2 regions of the Gottfriedia sp. NPDC058432 genome follow, and region 2 is predicted to be linked to the other one. Evidence: a T-box and tRNA genes for the amino acid it is inferred to sense, from the RefSeq annotation. Region 2 holds a T-box; the other holds one or more tRNA genes.
What was found. A T-box is a leader RNA that pairs with one kind of tRNA and senses whether it is charged. The one in region 2 lies ahead of lysS (lysine--tRNA ligase), so its partner is inferred to be a tRNA-Lys.
Positions count from the first base shown of each region.

Region 1 (11,986 bases), on a different contig from region 2:
GCTTAGTTTTCTCCGTCCCAACGTATAACGCATTTCCGGTACTTCCACTTGCAAGTACACTAAAATGCAGACTCATCGCTATTCACTCCATTGTTCTTTATCTATCTTAATTATTTGTCCCTCAATAGCATTTACAAAGTAATCCTGCTGTTCATTGACAACGATATGCCATGCTGGCGCTATGAATTTAACTCCATTCGATAACGGGATTACTGTATAATAGCCAAAGTTAACCTTTGTAATTCGATCACTAGGTTTTAATTCATCTTTAACAAATAAATTTTCAATGGCTTTAATTGCCGGTAACGCTTCCTGCACATTCTTTTTATCGATCATTTCCTTTAAGTTTTCTAAATATCTTTGGCGATACCCATAAATCTCATTCTTATCATTATACTTTATTTCAACTACTGAGCTTTCGATATTATAAATTAGGCGATCTTTATAGGTTTGACAGAAGTATATCGTTTTTGACGTTTGATCTATTTGACAATAACGATAGTTACCACCATTCCAAACATACTCCTTCACAAAGTTTTCTAAAAAGAGTATTTTATTTGTCTCTGCAATTGGAACTGGTTTTTTCAATTGACTTTGTAATACATCTTTGTAGATTTGTATATTCTGTCCTTTTCGATCAGCAAAATTTTTCTTCGAGAAATCCTTACTATTACCCGATATATAAGATTCCTTTAAAGAATTTTTAGGTAATGTCACATATGTGATATCATTTTCCTTTAATTGCTCCTCAATACTCGATTCCGCCATCGTATCAAACTGGTCGCTACTTCGCTTTTGATAATATTGAATCGCTAAAAATAAATCTAATACTAAGAAAGTTAAAATAAATATTGTTTTGATTCTACTCCAATCCAACAATATTCACCCCAGTTCTACTTAGCAAATCTTGATCAATCTTCTTATATGTGTCATCGTAATTTATAATCCAAACAGGTTTTAACTGGATTGCTCTATTATAGTACGGCTGATTGATTGTTGATTGATCTTGATCAAATATCGTCTCGTACCCTAAGCTAATATCCTTAATAAGGGATTTGTTAATAGACTTATTGTTGGATATGATCTCCATAATTTGAGGACCAGCCATTAACTCCATTTCACTTTCCTTCTTGTCCACCTGGATTCTAGTAAATTTATACAATGGACGTTTAAAGGTTTCTATATCGTCTACTCCCCAGCTCGTCGTAATTGTTGAATTATTATACACAGGTAAATTATTTACAAAAAGTCTAAATGAAACTTCATTATTTTCAGGTTTAACTCCAGACAAAATATATCCATCAGTCCAGCCACCATGAGCATTAATAAAATCAACGCTTCTTTGGACTAATAAATTAGGACTTTGATTATTATTGTTTTCAGGTGTTGTTGGGTTAACAAATGAAATCGCTCGATTTAATGGTGAAACTGACATTAATCTAGTACCGTCTGTGAATGTATCTCCTGAATCGGTACTTTCTTTTCGGACATTTGATGGATCACTAAATATAGCATCTTTTAATTTATCAACATCTATATCCGTCGTAAGGAACTCCATCGTTGTTAATTTGATTGGTTTTTTAGGTAAATAAATTATTTTACCTGAATCTAACTTATATCTTAAGCTTTCAGTAAAGCTTTCGTAATTGTCTCTTATCTTTTCAACTGATGCAATAATTGAAGAGTTATCAAATGTTGCTCCATAAAGAATATTTTGTGATTCATTTGAAAAGTAGATCCTTGCTGAAGAATCCTGTTTAGTAGATAAATTGATGATTATTCGATCAAATAAAACATTTTGTAATCGTTTTGCATCTAGATTAAGAACTTTACCTAATGTCTCTATTGGCACTTCAGTTGGAAAAATAATTTCTAGTTTATTTTTTCCTTTTGTTATTGATTGGTAGGCAACTTCAGATGTTCTATTTGTCAGGTTTTCAAAATTTGTGATTTCGGATTTCTGCAATGATCTATAAATTGGTGATATATTACTCTGTTTAGTTGTTTCATAATTTTTATTTGATTCATGAACAACTAGTAAATTCGGAATTACTATGTCCTTAAAGTCTCTTTTGGCACCAATTGAAACTTTTTGGACATAGTCTTGATTTTGAAGTACATCGTATGTTGGTTGATATGACCATAAGCTATATGAAAGTACTAAACTTACTATAACAAGAGTAGTTAATACAACTGATTTTATATGTTCTCTTCTCATTCCCACTCATCCTCTTGGTCATCAGCCACTGGAAGTGTGAAATAGACTGTTGTACCCTTTCCTTCTTCACTTTTAGCCCATATATGACCATCGTGCGCGTAAATCATTTCTTTTGCCAAAGCAAGCCCTAGGCCAGTTCCTCCAACTTGTCTTGATCTAGCTTTATCTACTCGATAGAAACGATCAAATATCTTTGATAGATTTTCTTTTGGAATTCCCATACCTTCATCAGTAATACTAACTAATATTTGATCTCTAGATTCTTTAATACGATAAGTTACAGTCCCACCCTCTGGTGAATACTTTAATGCATTTGAAATAATATTATCTAACACTTGTGTAATTTTATCTTCATCTATAAATACAAATCTTGTCTTACTTATAAATTCACGTTTGAACGAAACTTCTTGAGACTTACTCATTTCGTGTCGATCAATTATACGATTAAACAATTCTGTAAAGTTAACCCAATCTTTCATTAAACGATATTCAGTACTATCTAACTTAGATAATTGTAATAAGTCATTTACTAGCCTTATCATTCGTTCTGTTTCATCTTGAGTTACTTGTAAGAACTTAGGTGCGATTTCTTTATTCTCCCAAGCTCCATCTGACAATGCTTCCAAATAGCTTCTCATCGTTGTTAACGGTGTTCTTAATTCATGTGACACATTGGAAACAAAATCTCTACGTTCTTGCTCGATCTTTTCCTGTTCAGTTACATCATAAATTACAGCGATTAGACCATTAACTTTACCTGACTCTTTTTGTATAGTTGAAAAGCTAGCTCGTAGAATCATTGGTCTCTTATTATCGCTATAATCTAACATAATTGAATCTGGCTCATCGTATAAATCATCTAGAGTATTAATCTTTTCGATTCCCAATACCTCTAAAATAGATTTATTTAATACTGTTTCACGTGAAACATTTAGCATCGTTTCAGCTGGATCATTTAAGAGAATAATTTTCCCTCTACGGTCAGTTGCAATAACGCCATCTGACATATGCTCTAGTACTGATTGAAGCTTTCTTCTTTCTCCATCTGTTGAAGCCCTAGCTTGCTGTAAGTTACGTGATAGATTATTAAATGATATCGTTAATTCACCAATCTCATCTTCACTATAGGCCTTTAATTTACGAGAGAAATTTCCTTTCGCCATTTCTTGGGCCTGTCTTCTTATTTCTGAGATTGGCTTCGTAATTGCTTTAGCCAATAATATCCCTAAAATGGATGTAATCGCGACTGCTATAAGTGTACCCGTTGAAAAAATACGGTTAATTAATTCCATTCTTTCATAAGTACTTTCCATTGAAGCACTCGTGTAAATCGCTGAAACAATTTCGTCACCTTCCATCACTGGGGTAACAATCGTTTTCATTCGATGACCGTTTTTAGGATCAATTAACACTTTTTCAGTTCTAGTACCTACTAAAAGTGCTCTTTTAACTAAAATATCAGTTGTCCTTTTTCCAACAATAGACCGATTACTAGAATCCGAAGTAGCAATGACTTCACTATTTTGGTTAATAACTCTTACATCTGATATCCCAATATTCTTTCCAAAGTCAGAAACTATTTTTTGAATATTAGCTTTCACCTCTGGATCGTCCAGAGTTTTCTTTTTTTCATACTCGATTTTTATATTATAAGCCAGTAGCTTAGCCCGTTCGTTTATCGCAACTGTAAAACTATTTACAAGTTGCTTTTCAAGTTCTCTCGAAAAATAAACGCTAATAATTTGCATAGCTACCAATATGAGTAAAATATAAACAAGTACAAATTTAAATACAATTGATTTAAATAAACCAACTTTATTGTAAGCTGCCATTAATCTTGCTCCGGATCACGCAGGTAATATCCTACTCCTCTTCTTGTTACAATGAAAAGTGGATAACTTGGATTGTCCTCAATTTTTTCACGAAGTCTTCGAATTGTTACATCAACAGTTCGTACATCTCCAAAATAATCATAGCCCCAAACAGTTTGAAGTAAATGTTCTCTCGTCATAACCTGTCCGATATGCTTCGCTAAATAATACAGTAATTCAAACTCGCGGTGAGTTAATTCGATCTTCTCGCCACGTTTTGTTACGATATAAGCGTTTGGATTGATAACAAGCGAACCAATAATAACTTCAACTGACTCCTCTTTTTCAGATGTAGCTCCAGTTTGATGTCTACGTAAATTTGCTTTTACTCTAGCAAGCAACTCACGTGTACTAAATGGTTTTGTTACGTAGTCATCTGCTCCCATTTCTAGACCTAGTACTTTATCTAATTCAGAATCTTTTGCTGTAATCATAATGATTGGCATTTCATGATTCTTTCTAATTTCTCTACAAACTTCTAAACCATCTCTAATTGGCAACATAATATCTAATAAAACTAAATCAGGAAGAAACTCGTCTACTTTTTGTAATGCTTCCTCTCCATCATACGCGCAAACAATTTCAAAACCTTCTTTTTCTAAATTAAACTTCAATATATCAGCAATTGGTTTTTCATCATCGACTATTAATATTTTTTTATTCATTCCCCGCACTCCTTTTCTAGTCAGTTTTCGCTGCCATCAATTCTATACATATCTTTTGCAATTTAACATTAAATTAGGCAACAAATAAACTTTTCATAGCAATTTCGTTTTGTGGACTATCTCTCTAAATATAATACGACTGCGATCATACGTGTTATTCTTTTTATCTATAAACACTAGATTTTTGAAAAAAACCTCTAGCTTGTTGCTAGAGGTCTACTCCACTTACTTCTATTTTAAATTAAGTAGGTTTTTTTGTAAAATCGAACTGTTTTATTCAAACTAGAATTTATTTTCTATAAGGTTGATATAAAATAAAAAACTACTGTATATACAGTAGTTTTTATGATGGCTCGGGACGGAATCGAACCGCCGACACGAGGATTTTCAGTCCTCTGCTCTACCGACTGAGCTACCGAGCCATTATATGGCGGTCCCGACCGGGATCGAACCGGCGATCTCCTGCGTGACAGGCAGGCATGTTAACCGCTACACCACGGGACCAAGATAAGTTTTATAAAAAAGGATGACCCGTACGGGACTCGAACCCGTGTTACCGCCGTGAAAGGGCGGTGTCTTAACCGCTTGACCAACGGGCCACATTAATTTAAGAAAAGATGAGCCATGAAGGATTCGAACCTTCGACCCTCTGATTAAAAGTCAGATGCTCTACCTACTGAGCTAATGGCTCATAAAATGATTAACTTCATAAACTATGTACTAGTTATGACGACAAGACTTATCTTATCATACTTTCTAATAAGTTTGCAATAGTTTTTTAAAAAAAATAATAAAAGCCCCTAAGTTTTTATTTAAGGGCTTTTTATTATATTAAGCTCCGTAAACGTTACGTACGATATTTGTTTGGTTACGGTCTGGACCTACAGAGAATACAGATAATGGAATACCTACTAATTGAGATACACGTTCTACATAGTGTCTTGCATTAACTGGTAGTTCATTAAGCGTTTTTACTCCTGTAATATCTTCTGTCCAACCTGGAAGTTCTTCATAAACTGGCTCACATTCTGCAAGTTGTTTTAAGCTAGCAGGGAACTCAGTAATTGTTTCTCCACGGAATTTATAAGCAACGCAAATTTTAACAGTCTCTAGTCCTGTTAATACGTCAATTGAGTTAAGTGATAAATCAGTAATACCGCTAACGCGACGAGCGTGGCGAACTACTACACTATCAAACCAACCAACACGTCTTGGTCTTCCAGTAGTTGTACCGTACTCACGACCTACTTCACGAATTGTATTTCCAATTTCGTCGAAAAGCTCAGTTGGGAATGCACCTTCACCAACACGAGTAGTGTAAGCTTTACATACACCAACAACGTGATTAATTTTTGTTGGACCAACTCCAGATCCAATTGTTACTCCACCTGCAACTGGGTTAGAAGAAGTAACGAATGGGTATGTACCTTGGTCGATATCTAACATTACACCTTGTGCGCCTTCAAATAATACGCGCTTTCCACCATCAATTGCATCATTTAATACAACAGAAGTATCACACACATATTTTTTAATTTGTTGTCCGAACTCATAATATTCTTCAAAAATGTCATCAATATTTAATGAATTTGAATCATACATTTTTTCAAATAAATTATTTTTCTCTTCAAGATTACGTTTTAATTTTTCGTAAAACTCTTCTTTATCTAAAAGGTCTGCCATACGGATCCCCACACGTGCAGCTTTATCCATATAAGCTGGTCCAATACCTTTTTTAGTAGTACCAATCTTATTATCACCTTTACGCTCTTCTTCTAACTCATCTTGTTTTAAATGATAAGGTAAGATAACATGAGCACGGTTACTAATACGTAAGTTGTCAGTTGAAACACCTTTATCATGTAAGTATGCTAGCTCTTGAACTAAAGCTTTAGGATCTACAACCATACCATTTCCAACAACACAAATTTTATCTGAGAAGAAAATACCTGATGGAATTAAATGAAGTTTGTACTTTTCACCATTAAATACGATTGTATGACCTGCATTGTTACCACCCTGATATCTAGCAACTACTTCTGCCTGTTGTGATAAAAAGTCGGTAATTTTTCCTTTTCCTTCGTCTCCCCATTGAGAACCAACTACTACTACTGATGACAATGTACTGCACCTCCGATTAAAATACGCTATTTCCGAACTAAAACCAAAACTAGTATATCAAACTTACGGAATTTGTCAATAAATCTCTTTGAATAATTCTGTTCTAAGTTTTATTTGTTCGTAAATACAAACTAAAGAATTTGATAAAAATAGTTTGCCCTAACAAAAAAAAATAATCACATAGATTCACTATGTGATTATTTTTTAGATGACATTAGGCCCCTGGCGCTTGCTCATCAAACCTTCGTTCTAAGTTTACGAACTTGTTATATTCTTTTACAAATGCTAATGAAACAGTACCTACTGGACCATTCCTTTGTTTAGCAATAATGATTTCAATAATATTTTTATTCTCTGATTCTTTATCGTAGTAATCGTCTCGATATAAGAACGCAACGATATCCGCATCTTGCTCAATACTACCTGATTCACGAATATCAGACATCATTGGACGTTTATCTTGTCTTGACTCTACGCTACGTGATAGCTGAGATAAGGCTATTAGAGGTACTTTTAATTCCCTCGCTAGTCCTTTAAGAGAACGTGAAATTTCCGATACTTCTTGTTGACGATTCTCTCCACTTTTGCCGTTACCTTGAATAAGCTGCAAGTAATCAATTAAGATCATTCCTAAGCCATGCTCTTGTTTCAGTCTTCTACACTTAGCACGTATGTCATTTACTCTAATACCAGGTGTATCATCGATATATATACCTGTACCAGCTAAGCTACTAGCAGCCATCGTAAGCTTATTCCAATCCTCTTGTTCAAGATTACCTGTACGTAGTGCCTGTGCGTTAATATTCCCTTCTGCACAAAGCATACGCATAACAAGCTGATCTGATCCCATCTCGAGACTGAAAATTGCTACGTTTTCATCTGTCTTAGTCGCTACGTTTTGTGCGATATTCAACGCAAAAGCTGTTTTACCTACTGAAGGACGGGCAGCTACTATAATTAAATCATTGGGCTGAAATCCCGCTGTCATACGATCTAAATCAGTAAATCCTGTCGGTACACCTGTGATTTCGCCACGTTGATTAAATAAAGTCTCAATTTTACTAAATGTAGTAAATACTACATCTTTAATACTTTGAAAACCAGAAACGTTTGTGCGCTGAGCTACTTTTAAGATACTTTTTTCAGCCTCGTTTAGTACAACATCCACTGGAGTATCTGGTGCATAGCTTTCCGTTACAATATTTGTAGCGGTTCTTATTAATCTTCTTAAAGTAGATTTTTCTTCAACGCTCTTCGCATAGTATTCAACGTTAGATGCCGTTGGTACTGAAGCCAGCAAATCATTTAAGTATGACACTCCTCCAACTTCTTCTAATACTCCTTGATTAGCTAGTTCAGAAGTTAGTGTGATAACATCTAAAGGCTCATTCCTTGAAGCAATCTTAAGCATTGCTTCAAATATTTTTTGATGGGCAGCTCGATAAAAGTCATCTGGTAAAAGCCGTTCTGAAGTTGATATTAGCGCCTCTGAATCTAACAGTATGGCTCCTAATACAGCCTGTTCAGCTTCTATATTCTGTGGTGGAGTACGATCATTTAGCAAATCACTCATTTCTAGTCCTCCAGATGCTTGTTTTTCTTATTGTTCCTTAACGTGTACTTTTAAAGTTGCACTAACTTCAGGATGCAATTTTACTTTAATATTTGTTACACCTAGACCTCTAATCGCATCATTCATTTCGAATTTACGCTTATCTAGTTTAATACCATGTACTTTTTGAAGCTCATCGGCAATTTGTTTGCTAGTGATTGATCCGAAAAGACGACCACCTTCACCCGATTTAGCTTTTAGTTCTACTGTTAGAGATTCAATTGTTTCTTTTAGCTTTTTACAATTTTCTAATTCAATTTGTGCATCTTTTAATTCTTTATTTTTTTTCGCTTCAAGAGTTTTCATATTACCTGCTGTAGCTTCAATAGCATCTCCATTTTTGATTAGGAAACTTGCATAGCCATCTGCGATATTTTTAGTTTCTCCCTTTTTACCTTTTCCTTTTACATCTTTTAAGAAAATTACTTTCATTTGTTTGTTCTCCCTTCAATATATTCATCGATTATTCTCAATAAGTGTTGTTCAACTTCTCTAATTGAAGAAGATTCAACTTGTGCAGCAGCATTTGTTAAGTGACCGCCACCACCAAGCTCTTCCATTATTAATTGAACATTTATATTCCCTAATGAACGGCTGCTAATGCTAACAACATTGTCTGACCTTTTCGCAATGACAAAAGATGCAATAACATCTGTCATCGTTAATAACGTATCTGCGGCCTTTGCAATTAAAACTTGATCATAGCTTACATTATCTTTTCCAAAGCTAATCGCAAAGCCCTCTTTATACATATAGGCTTCCTCTATTAATTCTGCTTTGCGAATATATTCATTCATATCTTGTTTTAGTAAATTTTGAACGAGGATCGTATCAGCGCCATTCGAACGCAAGTATGATGCTGCATCAAAAGTTCGTGCCCCTGTTCGGAAAGTAAAACTCTTTGTATCAACAATAATTCCTGCAAGTAAGGCTGTTGCCTCAAGCATGCTTAATTTTATTTTCTTAGGTTGGTACTCCAATAACTCTGTTACTAATTCTGCTGTAGAGGAAGCGTACGGCTCCATATAAACGAGAATTGCATCCTTAATGAAGTCCTCTCCTCTTCGATGATGGTCTATCACAACAATTTTATCTGTCTCATCTAAAAGTGATTCTTCTTCAACCATTGTTGGTCTATGGGTATCTACTACGATTATTAATGTATCTTCAGAAATAAGTTCTTTTGCTTTTTCAGGTGAAATAAAACAAGACATAAATTGTTCATTTTTAGACATTTCCCTCATCAAACGATTAACACTTTTATCTACTTCATCTTTATCAATAACTACATAACCATCCACTTCATTATGCATAACCATTTTTAAGATACCAACTGCTGAACCAAGAGCATCCATGTCAGGTAACTTATGACCCATTATCATAACATTGGTGCTACTCTTCATTAAATCTCTTAATGCATGCGAGATTACCCTCGCTCTAACCCTCGTTCTCTTTTCTACAGGGTTTGTTTTTCCACCAAAAAACTTTACTTTACCGTTAATGTTTTTAACAGTTACTTGATCTCCCCCGCGCCCTAATGCTAAATCTAAGCCAGATTGCGCTAGTTGACCAAGTTCGGTTAAATTTAAACTACCTACCCCGACGCCAACGCTTAGAGTAAGGGGTAAATTACGTTTTGTAGTTTCTTCTCTTACTTGGTCTAATATAGAAAACTTATTATTTTCTAATGCCGCCAGAATTCCTTCATTTAAAACTACACTATATCGATCAGATGAAACACGTTTCAAGAAAATACCATGGCTATTAGCCCAACTATTTAACATAGTAGTTACTGCACCATTTACACTAGAACGCTCCTGATCATCTAATCCCTGTGTCATTTCATCGTAATTATCTAATAAAATAATTCCGATTACTGTTCTTTGATCTTCGTATAACTTCTCTAATTGTGCCTGTTCTGTCACATCAAATAAATAAATGTATCGCTCTTCCCTTTTAATAACTACGCGATATGTTCTTTTACTTATATTCAATACATCTTCTTTTTTCTCTTTTTTCGAAATTAAAGCCATTAATCCTTCAGATAGATCATATATGTGTTTACCAATTAATGAACGATCATCTAAAATATTTAAAATATATTGATTGCCCCATTCAATATGGTACTCTCTATCATAAAGTAATACTCCAATTGGCATTTCTGTAATTGCTTCATTACTTAAATTTTTCACTCTCGACATAATTGATTCTATATACATATCTAAAACGTAGCGATACTTAATTTCTAACTTTACAACTAGAAATATAACGCATAAAAAGATAACGATAAATATTATCCCTATTTTAGGTTGAATATAGACCACAGTTCCGATCAAAAACACTGAAAGAGCAGTTAAAAGATAGACGGGTATAAGAAACATTTGTTTCTTATGAAAATCTTGCATATGTTCAACCCCTAAGCCAAATAAAATCTAACTTACATATTAAAGTTTATTCACTTTTGCACAACAAATTAGTATCAAATATGTTTTTAAGTTTAAATTTTTCTTCTATTAAAGATTCCAATTGAGATGATTCCAATTAGTAAAACAATATAAATTAATGGTTGAATGATAAAACTTGCGATTAATATAATAATTGGTACCGCTTTAGAAAACTGTTTTAAATAACTAAAATAAAAGATCGATGCATAACCTTGAACAAGCAGTAAAATTTGAAGTACATATGTTAAGTTAATTACTGCTGTACTAAGGAAACTACTTTGTTTCAAATTGAAGAACGAAAAAATCATTACAATTAAAAAGAACCACATGAATCCTACTGGGAGTCTAAACTCTCTAAATGGTTTAAATTTCGGTGTTTTATAACCTAATCTTTTTATTAATGGAAAAGTTACTAGTTGTGTTATAAAAGCAAGTATAAAACTAACCATTAACAGTAATGAAGGAATTAATGTAGGGATTAATTTAATAGCATTTGTAAGACTATCTAAAGCCTTTTCATTCGCGTTTGTACCAAGACTGGCACTAAGTTCCTTACTTTTTTCTATAGCTTCCATTGCCAAGTCTATATTCTCTTTAACGAAATCAATATGAAAAACAGCTTTGAATAGTATGTACGATAGTACTGTATGTATTAAATATAAAAAAGTACTAGTAAGTAAAATCTCGCCTTTACTTCGCTCATTTTTCAACAGATAGCCAAATGCTATACCAACTGTTGAGTACATTAAAGTAACTGGGAGTAAATTAAATGAGGTAATCACAATTGTTAATCCCAACGCCACACAGCAAAGTAGTAGTGATTCCTTAATTGAGTATTTAATACTTAGAATAATAAATGGCAGTGGCATAAGGAATGCCATAATAAATGAGAGAAACGGTACAAATCTAAATATTAACAGTAGTACTGAGTAAATAGCTAAAAGTACTGCACCCTCGGTAATAAATCGAGTCGATTTCAAAATAAAGCTCCTTTCAACTACCCCTACTTATTTCGCGATAAGCATACTATTACTTATTTTACCATAAAACTTATT
Region 1 is NZ_JBHXLC010000004.1:24,054-36,039, reverse strand. It holds gene ACFWM3_RS05995 (MBL fold metallo-hydrolase) at 1-76, opposite strand, end outside; gene ACFWM3_RS05990 (two-component system regulatory protein YycI) at 79-876, opposite strand; gene ACFWM3_RS05985 (YycH family regulatory protein) at 863-2,218, opposite strand; gene walK (cell wall metabolism sensor histidine kinase WalK) at 2,215-4,050, opposite strand; gene yycF (response regulator YycF) at 4,050-4,754, opposite strand; tRNA gene ACFWM3_RS05970 (tRNA-Phe) at 5,104-5,176, opposite strand; tRNA gene ACFWM3_RS05965 (tRNA-Asp) at 5,183-5,258, opposite strand; tRNA gene ACFWM3_RS05960 (tRNA-Glu) at 5,282-5,353, opposite strand; tRNA gene ACFWM3_RS05955 (tRNA-Lys) at 5,373-5,445, opposite strand; gene ACFWM3_RS05950 (adenylosuccinate synthase) at 5,586-6,875, opposite strand; gene dnaB (replicative DNA helicase) at 7,090-8,448, opposite strand; gene rplI (50S ribosomal protein L9) at 8,476-8,919, opposite strand; gene ACFWM3_RS05935 (DHH family phosphoesterase) at 8,916-10,892, opposite strand; gene ACFWM3_RS05930 (YybS family protein) at 10,985-11,911, opposite strand.
Region 1: it has a tRNA-Lys gene. The T-box ahead of lysS (lysine--tRNA ligase) is inferred to sense a tRNA for this amino acid. The anticodon was not compared.

Region 2 (11,986 bases):
TTTGAAGTAATTTTACGATATGACATTTTAGTACCTGGATTTGAATATCTACCGAAAGCTGTTGTAATTGTATATTTCCCTTCAGGTGTTTCATAATCACCTTCATGTTTACTACTAATCATGCCGTTTTTACCGATCACGCCTGAATATGTATGAAGTTTTTTCCAACTAGTACCGCTTTTTTCAAATGTTTCAATTAAAACATTTCTTGTACTTTCATTTTCTGCTGACACAATGATTAATTGCTTTGAAGTACCTAAAGTTTTCATTTTATTTACGGTCGTTGCAGACACTGTAGTTGGGGCTTTTTTAATATATTTAGTAGAAACCCATCCAGTTTTTGTTCCACTTTTTATTTTATACCAAGACCCACTTGTGCTTGTAATCGTAACTTTCGCACCCTTTTTAAGTGTCCCAACTACTTTATAACTAGTACTAGGACCACTTCTTACATTTAAAACGGATGCAGTTACTGTACCACTTATCGTTGCAGCTTCCACAGTCTTAATTGAACTCGGAGTAGTATTTCCATAGAATAAACCTCCAGTTAAAATTGATAGTGCTAAAGTCGTTTTGCAAATACTTTTAATCATTAAATCAGCTCCATTGTAAAGTAAAACTATATTCGAGCCTTAATTATACATAACTAACCTTACATAATAAGGACATTTTTATTACAATTCAATTAGTTTTATAACATTTTTCTTAAAATTATAGAAATTATTAAAATTTTTTCGATACTATTTAAATTATAATCAATAATGACAAAAAAAGAAGCCAATTTTGAATTTGGCTTCTTTTATATATATTAATGTCCTACCATCATTGAAGATTTTGACTCGTCAAGATCTGCTTTTGAGGCATCTGTATTTTGCATTTTTGGTTTACGTAAGATAATAGCTAACAACGCTCCTACTAATGCGATTCCTGCTGCTAGTAAGAAAGTATCACCAAATGCTGATATCATAGCATTTAATGGATTTGTTGTTTTTGCCATATAATCCTTTGTACTTGAAGTTAAAAATCCAGCCATACCTGCTACTGCAAATGATACCATTACTTGCTGTGCAGCTGCAGTTAAAGGAGTAACACGACTTACTAAATGTCTTGGTGCAGATTGTAATACATGTGTATTAATCGGCATCATTGATAATCCCATTCCAGCCCCCATCATAGCAAGTGTTAACATAATAAATGTATCTGATGAGTCTACTGAGATTTTAGAGAAAATGAATAGTGCAGATGTGATAATTGTTAAACCAACTAACGCCATCGGTCTAGCACCAACTTTATCATACATTTTACCACCGATTGGCATCATTAAAGCCGATGCTAATGCTTGAGGTAACATAATTAAGCCCGTTTCAAACGCCCCATATTGTTTAACTGTTTGTAAAAATAATGGAACAATTAGGAAAGAACCAAATAAAGCAATTTGCATTATCCATGTAATTAAAATGCTTCTAACAAAATCAGATGATTTAAATACTCGTAACTCAAGTAAAGGTTGCTTTTGGCGAAGTTCAACAAAGATGAAAAGTAATAATGCTACTCCACCAACAATTAAGCCTGTTAATGTTCCTTTTGAAGTCCAGCTTGTTGAACTTTGACTAACACCGTATGCTAACATTGAAAAAGCAATTGGAGCAATTATAATTCCTAAGCCATCTAAAGCAGGAACTGATTTTGTTTCGAAATTAGGTAAGAATTTAGCGCCAATTATCATTGCAATAATACCGATTGGTAAATTAATTAGGAAGATCCAATGCCAAGTAGAATACTCTACAAACCATCCTGAAATAACTGGACCTAATGCAGGTGCAAGTAACATTGGAATTCCAAGCATCCCCATAATTGACCCGATTTTTTCTGGTGGAGCTAATCTAAAGATAATCGCCATACCGATTGGTGCAACCATTCCTCCACCAACCCCTTGAATTACACGGAATAAAATTAATTGTTCAGGTGTTTGTGCAACTGAACAAAGCACAGAGCCGATTGTGAAAAACAAAATCGTAAATAAGAAAATTCTTTTTGCACCAAATCGATCAGACATCCATCCTGCAAGTGGTATTACAGCTGATAATGCTAATGTATATCCTGTAATCGTCCACTGCATTTTTGTTAAATCAGATTTAAAATATTCGGTAATGCCCGGTAATGCTACGTTTACTACCGTACTATCTAAAATAACCATGATCATACCTACGATTACTGCCATCATTGGACCAATAATCGTTTTTACGCTAAACGGCGTTTCAGCCGAATTTTGCTGATTATTCATATATTATCCCCATTCTTCTATATATTTTTTAAAAGCTGTATTGAAATTCGTTCAAATATTCTATTCTATTTATTAGTGCAAAAATCCATTTTATGATAAAAATGAAATTTGAACAGAAAGTCTATCATACAAAAAAACAAATAAAATGTAAATAGTAATTGTCCTTATTCCAAAAACAGTACTCACAATAAGTACAGTATATGTGAATTATATGTCCATTTCAAGTTTAATTTTTATTATTTTTATTGAATTTTTTGTAAACCCATTTTGTTTTCTACAACCAGAAAGTTTTTAAATTACTTTAAATTAAACAAATAAAAAATAGCCCTTATGATTCTATTCACAGGGCTATTTTTTAATCACTTTATTTTAATTATTTATTTTTAACATACTTCATCATTAGATGTGCAATTGTATGTTGCTCTTGTTCATCTGCGACTTCCCAAAGGTCTTTTAAAATTTGTTCTTCTGCATTTTTTGGTTCAACTTCATTTGCTAAGTAATTTCCTAAGCGATATGCCATTTCAGAAATAGCACCTTCACCAACACCTTTTTCACCTGTTGCATCTAAACGATCACCTAAAAAATCTTTCCATTGATCCCAGTTATCTAAAATTGACATCGTTTTCACCTCATAAAATTAGTTGTTGAAGATTACATAAATACTATTTGCATTTTTTGAAGTAATTATGTACGAATTATTATCCGGGTAATATTATCAGAAAATTAAAAAAAGAGCTGATTTCATTTTGTGAAATTAGCTCTTTTATTCATTTTATTTTTTATTTTCGTTCATAAAAAATATGGCTAAAGTACCAGGTCCTGCATGAGCACCTATAGCAGACCCAATTGAATTAATGACAAATTCCTTACATCCAAATGTCTCTGCCAAAGCATTTTTAATTTCGATTGCTTTATCTAGATCGTCACCGTGAGAAATACCAATTAATTGAGTTGATAAATTTGTCCCACGAGATTCCATAATTTCAAGAATTCTTTTTATCAATTTTTTAGAACCTCTTATTTTTTCAAGTGGAATTAACTTTCCATCTTCAACGTGTAATATAGGTTTAATATTTAATAAATTGCCTACAAAACCAGCCACTTTACTCAAGCGACCTCCACGCACCAAATATTGAAGGTCATCTACTGTAAAAATATGTTCAATATGTTGAATGCTATGTATTATCTTATTAACAACCTCTTCTTTTGTAGCTCCATTCATCGCAAGTTTTGCAGCATTAACAGCTATTAGCCCTTGTCCGATTGATGCACTTTTTGTATCAAATATCTCTAAATCAAAATCAGGAAATTCCTCGTCAAACTCATTTTTTACCATTACTGCTGATTGATATGTACCTGAAAGTTCAGAAGAAAAAGCAATATAAATACATGGTATATTTTCCTTTGCATATTTAACAAAAGTATTATAAATATACTCATACGAAGGAAGAGACGTTTTAAATACTTTTCCATTACGCATTTCATTAAATAACGTCTTTGAATCCAATGTTAAACCATCAAAATATTCTTTTTCATCTTCTGAATAAACTCGTAATGGAATGACATCAATATTATATTGTTCAATAATATCTTTTGGTAAATCTGCCGCACTATCAGTAATTATTTTTAAATTCATCTAATCATACCTCTATTTCAAAAAATTAGTTTATTCTATTTAAATTGATAAACTCTATTTTCTCACAAAATGCTTTACAAAAAAAACAAAATGTTTTAATTTAATTTTAATAATAATATTTGCCATTAACAAATTTATACCTTCTTTTTTTCGTATTCTTCACAAAAAATTAGTAATTTACCATTCGAACTTTTTATTTGGATAATAGCCATATCGATATTCTAACTGTTCTTTTTCATATTCGCTTCTTTTATTGCGCAGTGCATAAATAATTAAAATTGCTCCGAATACTTGCACCCAGCTACCAACAAGTAATAAATCTTCACCTAAAATAATTTTATCACGTAGTAATGCCGCATTTGCAATGCCGTCTATTAACGCGCCTAAACCGATTAATTGATTGCCATAAGCCTCAATTTTATCTAGTTGCGTCCCCTCGCTATATGCTGCAGTTGTTTCAATTTGAGCACCAATTGATTGAATGACACCTCCGAGAGCGTTTAATCTAAAACCTTCTCTTTCCATTCCTTCAATTTCTAAATGTGTTGCAAATGTATTTGTACCATTTCCAATTGCTTGAATCCAAGCACCAATCATCATCATTAATTCAAATTCTATTTCTTTTTCATTTTCTTCTTTTGCTCTCTTATATAATTTTTCTCTTCCAATAGCTTGAATGGAGTTCCCAAATGCTTCGATTGCATTACCTTTAGCGAATAAACTTCTACCAAAGTTTTCACTTATGATTTTTGTACTTGAAATACCAACAGCCGCCGTTGATGTACCAAATAATAAAAAATAAGCACCGATTAGGGGTAAATCATCAACTATATCCCTCAATTTGGCACCTCCATTCAAACAGTATTTAAATTAGTTTATTCAACTTTTGATTTAATTGACAATTAATATTGTTTTGATTAATATAATAACAATTAATATTTCGAAATTTAAAAGCTATGAAGAGAAAAGTAGTAAAGCTAAAATTATTTACAGAGAGCTCCTGAATGCTGAAAAAGGAGTAATAATCAACTTTATGAAAAAAGACTTGGAGCTTCGTATGGAACTAAAGTTCACTTTAGAGATGGTACGACGGGTTCTCCCGTTATAGAGATAGGGTATAAGCATTCGTGCCGTACCTAAATAAGGTTGGTATGGTAACATATCAATAAACTGGGGTGGTACCACGAAGTTAACAAACTCTCGTCCTCAAGATGATTAAATCTTGGGGGTGGGAGTTTTTTTATTTGTAATTAAAAGGTTAAAAAACAAATAATTTCGAGGTGAAAACATGCATTGGGCATATAAAATCGCAAATCAATTAATTGAAAAATATCCAAATAAAGAAACTTATGTATGTGCATCTGGCATAAGCCCATCTGGGTCGGTTCATATTGGAAATTTTCGTGAGATCATTACAACTTATTTTGTTGTAAAAGCTTTAAATAATTTAGGTAAAAAAACAAGATTTATCTTTTCTTGGGATGATTTTGATCGTTTTAGGAAGGTCCCGAATAATATCGATCCAACTTTTCATCATTTTATTGGTAAAGCCTATTCAAATATCCCTGACCCTTTTGGTTGTCACTCAACATTCGCTGAACACTTTGAAAAGGAATTTGAACATTCCTTATCTGAACTAGGAATTGAAGTTGAGTTTATTTATCAAAGTCAAGAATACAAATCAGGTAGATACAATGTTGACATTATACACGCTCTTGAAAAAAGAAAAGAAATTTATGATATTTTAATTAAGTTCAAAACAAATGTTCCAAATGAACGAGAACGTAATGATTTTTACCCGATTACTCTATATTGTGAAAGCTGCGAAAAAGATGATACTACAATTACCCGTTACAATGAGGAACTAAAAATTTTAGATTATCAATGTAAATGTGGATTTTCAAATCAATTATCAGTAGAAGTTGCAAACAAAATTAAATTAAACTGGAAAATTGATTGGGCTATGAGATGGATGAAAGAAGACGTTGTATTTGAACCTGGTGGAAGAGATCATTCATCTGAAACAGGAAGTTACAATGTTTCAAAAGAAATTGCTAAGGCCATATTTGACTATGACGCACCTCATTATACACCATATGAGTTTATTGGAATAAAGGGTCAAAATCAAAAAATGTCTAGCTCCTCTGGAAATTTAATAACCCCAGCTGAGTTATTACAAATCTATTTACCAGAAGTTATTCTCTTTATGTTTGCTAAATATAAACCAACTGCAGCATTTAATATTGGTCTAGATGAAGATGTGATTAAAAACTATTCAGAATTTGAACGGTATCAATCAAATTATATTGACCAATCTTTACAAGATCTAGATATTTGTCAATCGGTCGAATTTGCACATTTTGGCATAATTAATAAAAAACATCCAAAGTTTAATCATGTTGCTAGCATACTACCACTCGTTAATTACAATGTAGATCTATTACAAGACATATTTGTTCATAATGGAGAAAACTACTCAGCAAAAGAAATAGAGAAAATTAGTCAGATGGCTGAATACTGGATTAAAAATTACTATCCACAAAAAAATATCATTGTAAACGACAAACAAGCTATTGAGTTTTATCATTCTTTAACTGAAGAACAGCAATATTGGTTGAAAAATTTATGTGACTATCTATTAAATAACAAGCACCAAGATCAAACTGAATTAATGACAGAATTATATTCGATTTGTTATCATGACGAAAAAAAAGTGATGAAAGCAAACCAAAAAACTTTTTTCACAATGATCTATCAGCTCGTTTTAAATAGAACAAGTGGACCACCTATTCCATTGTTGTTTCAAGCAGTGAATAAAATTCAACTAATCAACTTATTAAACTTCAACGAAGGTTAATATATAAGGTAGTAAAAATAAAAATGGACTCAGGTATATACAATCTGAGTCCCATTTTAATAAATTATTATTGAATGCGATTTTTAAATGCTTCTTCTGTCACAATATAATCTTCTTCTCGATCTTCATGTTTACGGTCTTCAGGAGCGACTAGTGATCCTTTTGGATGAGTTGGTTCATGACCTTTTTTCTTATGATTAAAGCTTTTACCTCTTGCCATTATAAAAACCTCCTTAGTTAAATCATCATTAATAATATGAGTATTTCAACTTTAACTTATAGATGGTAGATTATTACAAGGAAGAATTTTATTAAGCTGTTTTTGATGATATGATAATAAAAAGGACTTAATAAGTTGAGGTAAATGATGAAAAAAGAAATTGCAATCAGTATTTCAAATCAGATTAAAAATTGGATGGTTTCAAATAATTCTTTATTTAATATTGAGGAAATACCAACAACTTTAAATACGTTACAAAATTTCCAACAATGGACAAACGGTAAACCTATTGTTTTTGCCTTTCATTTAAGTAAAGTAGAAGAAGAAAGCTATTATTTACTATTAATCGACTGGCATCGCAATGAAAATTTTTATTTAGTCATATATGTTGAAAATAAATCTACAACCGCTGCAGAAATAAGAGAAATTCGTGAGCAAGATGGACAATTATTTTTAGTTTGGAAATACAATCCATTAAAACGGGATGGTAAAAACGCTGAACGAAAAGCTTATTTTAAACAAGTATTTGGTTCACTTCAAGTAGAAATACCAATTCCGAGTACTTCTGTTGAAGTTGAACGATTTTTTAATGATCTCTACAAATTATGTCGAAACCGTCAAACAGCTGACCGAATTATCGATCTATATGATTTTTAAATTAAAATTTTGATTTTTGAACTAAAAAATGAGGTTGTCTAATTAGACAACCTTTAGGAAACTTATTCAACTCGGATTTCAGTACTTTATAAAGAAAAAGCCCCTGATTTCCAAAATTGATAGATAGAGTCCCTAACTTCCTGTTCCTCTACAACTTGAGAATCCTTTTAAAATTTTCCGTCCAGATACATATAATCTAAATATTGTTCAGTTGCCCCTTCTTTCATATGTAAGATTATATCGTCCACTAGTCATTTAAAACTCTTGTTTCACTAACTCTAATTTTTTCTTTCTTTCATTAATGATGCGAAAAGTATAGATCAAGCTAAATACAATTAATAAGATTACTACTACTGCTATAAAAAAATATAAATTCTTCATCTCTATTCCCTTTGTATTGGCTGATGATTTTGAAGTATTTTTATTAATTATACATATGAGGTTAATCTTTGTAACTTGGTGGAATTTGCACTTTTTATTTTGGAACCCAGACAATCTCAACGTCAAAAAAATGGAAATTAAGTATAACTAACGTTCATTCTCAACCGAAAGATAACCAAAACAAACCTAGTCCAATTTGAACTAGGTTTGTTTTGAAAATATTATATCGTTATAACAAAATTATTTTTTTCTCTTATATGTACTCTAAACATTAACGGAGTTTTGAAACCTAGCACCTTTTTTTAATAAAAGAGGAGTTATCATAAAACCGATAATCATACCTGCCAGGTGACCAGTCAAACTTGTCGACGGGATAATTAACGAAGATAGTAATCCAATTCCTAAAAATGTTATGACAAACTTACGATCATCTGAAAAGAGCATCTTTTTTCTAAATAATGTAATAAACAAATACATTCCTAAAAAAGCATAGCCAACACCTGATGCACCTGTCTCAACTGTATTAGGTGTATAGTTAAAATTAATAATAAGGCCTGTAAGAATAACCGATAATAAATAAAATAGTAAAAATTTAACTGAACCTAACGCTCTTTCTAATGGTCTTCCTAAAATAATCATAAAGGTCATATTCATAAAAAAATGAGCGTAGCTTCCGTGCATAAATGCATAAGTAAAAAGTCTCCATATTTCACCTTGTTTTACTAGTTCGTGCTCATACCCACCTAAATTGATGATATTTTCGATTGTATATCCACCTAAAAATGTCGTAATGATCGCTAATATAGTACATAAACCAACCATAATAGTTGTGATTGGATATTTCCTAATAAACGTTTTGAAGTCTTCTGTCACCAAAAACATCAATCTTCATCCCTTCTTGGAGCTATTATCAAGTTGTTATTTATATTTTCTATTACTTAATTCGACATTTTTCTGTAAATTCCTATTCTCAAATTAAAAAAACATACAAAATTTAGAGAATAGAAATTACAGGATAAAGGTTTGATATTTCGGCCCTATTCATTTGTTAATATTAAAGGAAGGTATTTTTGAATGATTTTTAATGGGGTAGAAGTATTAATATATTTTGCACTTGTAAAAACTGCTACTAATTGATTTTTTGGCGAAATAATGATAAATTGCCCTCCATAACCCATGGCAAAATAAATCGTTGAATCAAGTTCCATTAACTCTTTATTTTCAAGCACCCACCAATGGTATGCATATGAACCAACATGCGGATATGTATGGTACTTCGCTTTTGTTGATTTTTCAATCCACTCACTTGAAATAATTTGTCTATTATTCCATTTTCCTTTTTGCATCATTAAAATCCCAAGCTTTAGTAGATCATCTGTCGTTAAACTTAAACCAAATCCACCAATATTTATTCCTTTTGAATCTTCATGCCAAATAAACTCTTTTATTCCTAACGGATCAAATAACATACTTTTTGCGAAAGAAGATAGTTTTTCATTTGTTACCAACTGAATAATTGCACTTAGTACTTGTGATGCTCCAGAATCATAAATCATTTTTTCACCTGGATTATTAACCATTTCTTTTTCAAGTACATATTGTATCCAGTCTTTACTATTAATCATTGGAAATGGACGCCCACCCCATTCGCCCCACTCTTGCCAATCATATCCAGGTGTCATTGTTAGCAAATGTTCGATCGTAATTTCTCGTTTTTTCTCTTCGATATTTGGAAAGTATTTAGAAATTGGTACATCTACACTTTCTATAAATCCTTTATCTATTGCAATTCCTATTAACATCGATAAAACACTTTTCGTAACGGAATTAATTTTGAATAATTTTGTTTCGCTTTTTAAATTTTTATAAAAATGATATTTAATTTCTCCATTTTGATAAATAAGGCAAGTAGAAATGCGTTCTTTTGTTAATTCATTTTCGAATTTTACATAATTCATAGAATTTGTTTTCAAATCATTTCTCCTTTAAAGTTGATTTATTAATTTCCTTCTATTTTAATCATTAATTCTAAATATGTATATTTTTCATAACTTCAATTCAATTTTATAAACTTAATACCCTTTAAAACAAAATCGAGCTGCGATCGCAACTCTGAAATGATTTATTTAATATCTTTTATATTTTCTTTTTAATTGATCTTTAATCAAAACATGTTTCTTTTTTAGGATTTTGATAATATTCAAACATTAATTCTAATTGAGCAGCAGTATTTCGATTGAGGGAAAGGTCTGGTAAGTACTCTTGATCAAAGAAACCAATATCACTTGTTTCTGTTCCAATAGAGGCATTACCCCCAACAATTTCACATTGTATAAATAATTTGTAGTAGTGATATGAATGTGGTGGATGGTCATGCTTTGTCATGTCTAAAACTGCTAGTAGTTTCTTCACTTTAACTTCATAGCCTGATTCTTCATAAATTTCTTTAACTACATTTTCCGAAGCTGATAATCCAACGTCACAAAAACCACCTGGTAAAGACCATTTATTTTCTAGCTTTTCTTTTACTAATAATATTTTGTCATTTTTAAATACGACACCTCTAACATCAAGCTTTGGTGTTGGATACCCCCGTTCATTACGAAACAATCCCTCGATTTCTTCAATTTGTAATTCTGAATAATGATTTAAAATATCAGCACTTATATGTCTTAGTTCTTCATACCTTTCTTTATCAAAAACATCTTTCGTAAAGGTCAATCCTGCTTGAGAAATTGCTTGGATTCTCTGTGCCCATTCTAGCCATTTTATACTAATAGGAATCCACTTCCTTTTCTACTAATAGGTAGTCTTATTAACAATCTATACTTTGTCCTAACTTTAGTTTACGCATAATTGCTTCTCTTTGACTTACTAAATGCCTATATAAAAAAAGAAAGCTCTAAAACCTTAGAGCTTTCAGACTGCCCGCCAAACGTTCGCTTTCTTCGTTGCTTCTACTGTTAAGCGGTGCTCATTACCGCAAAGTGTAACTCCGCTCCTCACCAGGCTTCGCGCCTCGAAAGGCAAGCACTTGCAATCAGTCTGAAAATCAAATTTTTGTACTTTGTCTATATTTAAATGATCGAATCTTCCATCGTTAAAACAACGGGACAATGGTCACTACCCATAATGTGGGAGTGAATTTCTGAATTTATTAGCTCATTTTGAAGTCTATTTGAAATAATAAAATAATCAATACGCCATCCAATATTTCGTTCACGGACTTTTGCCATATAAGACCACCAACTATATGAACCTTCTTTAGTTGGATTTAAAAATCGAAAGCTGTCAGTAAAGCCACTTTCTAATATTGCTGTCATTTTACCACGTTCTTCTTCCGTAAAGCCAGAATTCGTACGATTTGATTTTGGATTTGCCAAATCGATTTCATTATGTGCGACATTTAAGTCCCCGCATAAAATGACAGGTTTTTGTTCATCGAGCTTATTTAAGTAGTTTTTAAAATCATCTTCCCATTTTAATCTTATTGGTAATCTGGCTAAATCTCGCTGAGAATTAGGCGTATAAACATTTACCATATAAAATTTCTCGAATTCTAAGGTTAATACCCTTCCTTCTTGATCTTCTTCTTTACCGTTAAATCCAAAACTTACATTTAAAGGTTTATGTTTCGTAAAAATTGCAGTACCTGAATAACCCTTTCGTACTGCAGAATGCCAAAATTGATAATAACCCGCTAATTCCAACGTTATTTGATCTTCTTGGCACTTCGTTTCTTGTATACAAAATAGATCCGCTTTTTGTTCATTAAAATAATCTAAAAATCCCTTTTGCACACATGCTCTTATTCCGTTTACATTCCAAGATATTAATTTCATACTTTTTTCTCCAATTTACGTTTAGGTTTCGGTTTAGGTTTTACTAATGATGATCGATAAAAAAGCAATACTTAATTACATCTGGTCTAATACGCTTTTATATTCA
Region 2 is NZ_JBHXLC010000013.1:33,084-45,069, forward strand. It holds gene ACFWM3_RS14550 (SH3 domain-containing protein) at 1-593, opposite strand, end outside; gene ACFWM3_RS14555 (MDR family MFS transporter) at 809-2,284, opposite strand; gene ACFWM3_RS14560 (DUF3243 domain-containing protein) at 2,658-2,906, opposite strand; gene ACFWM3_RS14565 (DegV family protein) at 3,060-3,923, opposite strand; gene ACFWM3_RS14570 (DUF6944 family repetitive protein) at 4,101-4,763, opposite strand; T-box leader at 4,871-5,134, shown strand; gene lysS (lysine--tRNA ligase) at 5,212-6,780, shown strand; gene ACFWM3_RS14580 (hypothetical protein) at 6,848-7,000, opposite strand; gene ACFWM3_RS14585 (hypothetical protein) at 7,148-7,657, shown strand; gene ACFWM3_RS14590 (rhomboid family intramembrane serine protease) at 8,303-8,920, opposite strand; gene ACFWM3_RS14595 (serine hydrolase domain-containing protein) at 9,076-10,011, opposite strand; gene ACFWM3_RS14600 (NUDIX hydrolase) at 10,199-10,816, opposite strand; gene ACFWM3_RS14605 (exodeoxyribonuclease III) at 11,116-11,880, opposite strand; gene ACFWM3_RS14610 (recombinase zinc beta ribbon domain-containing protein) at 11,956-11,986, opposite strand, start outside.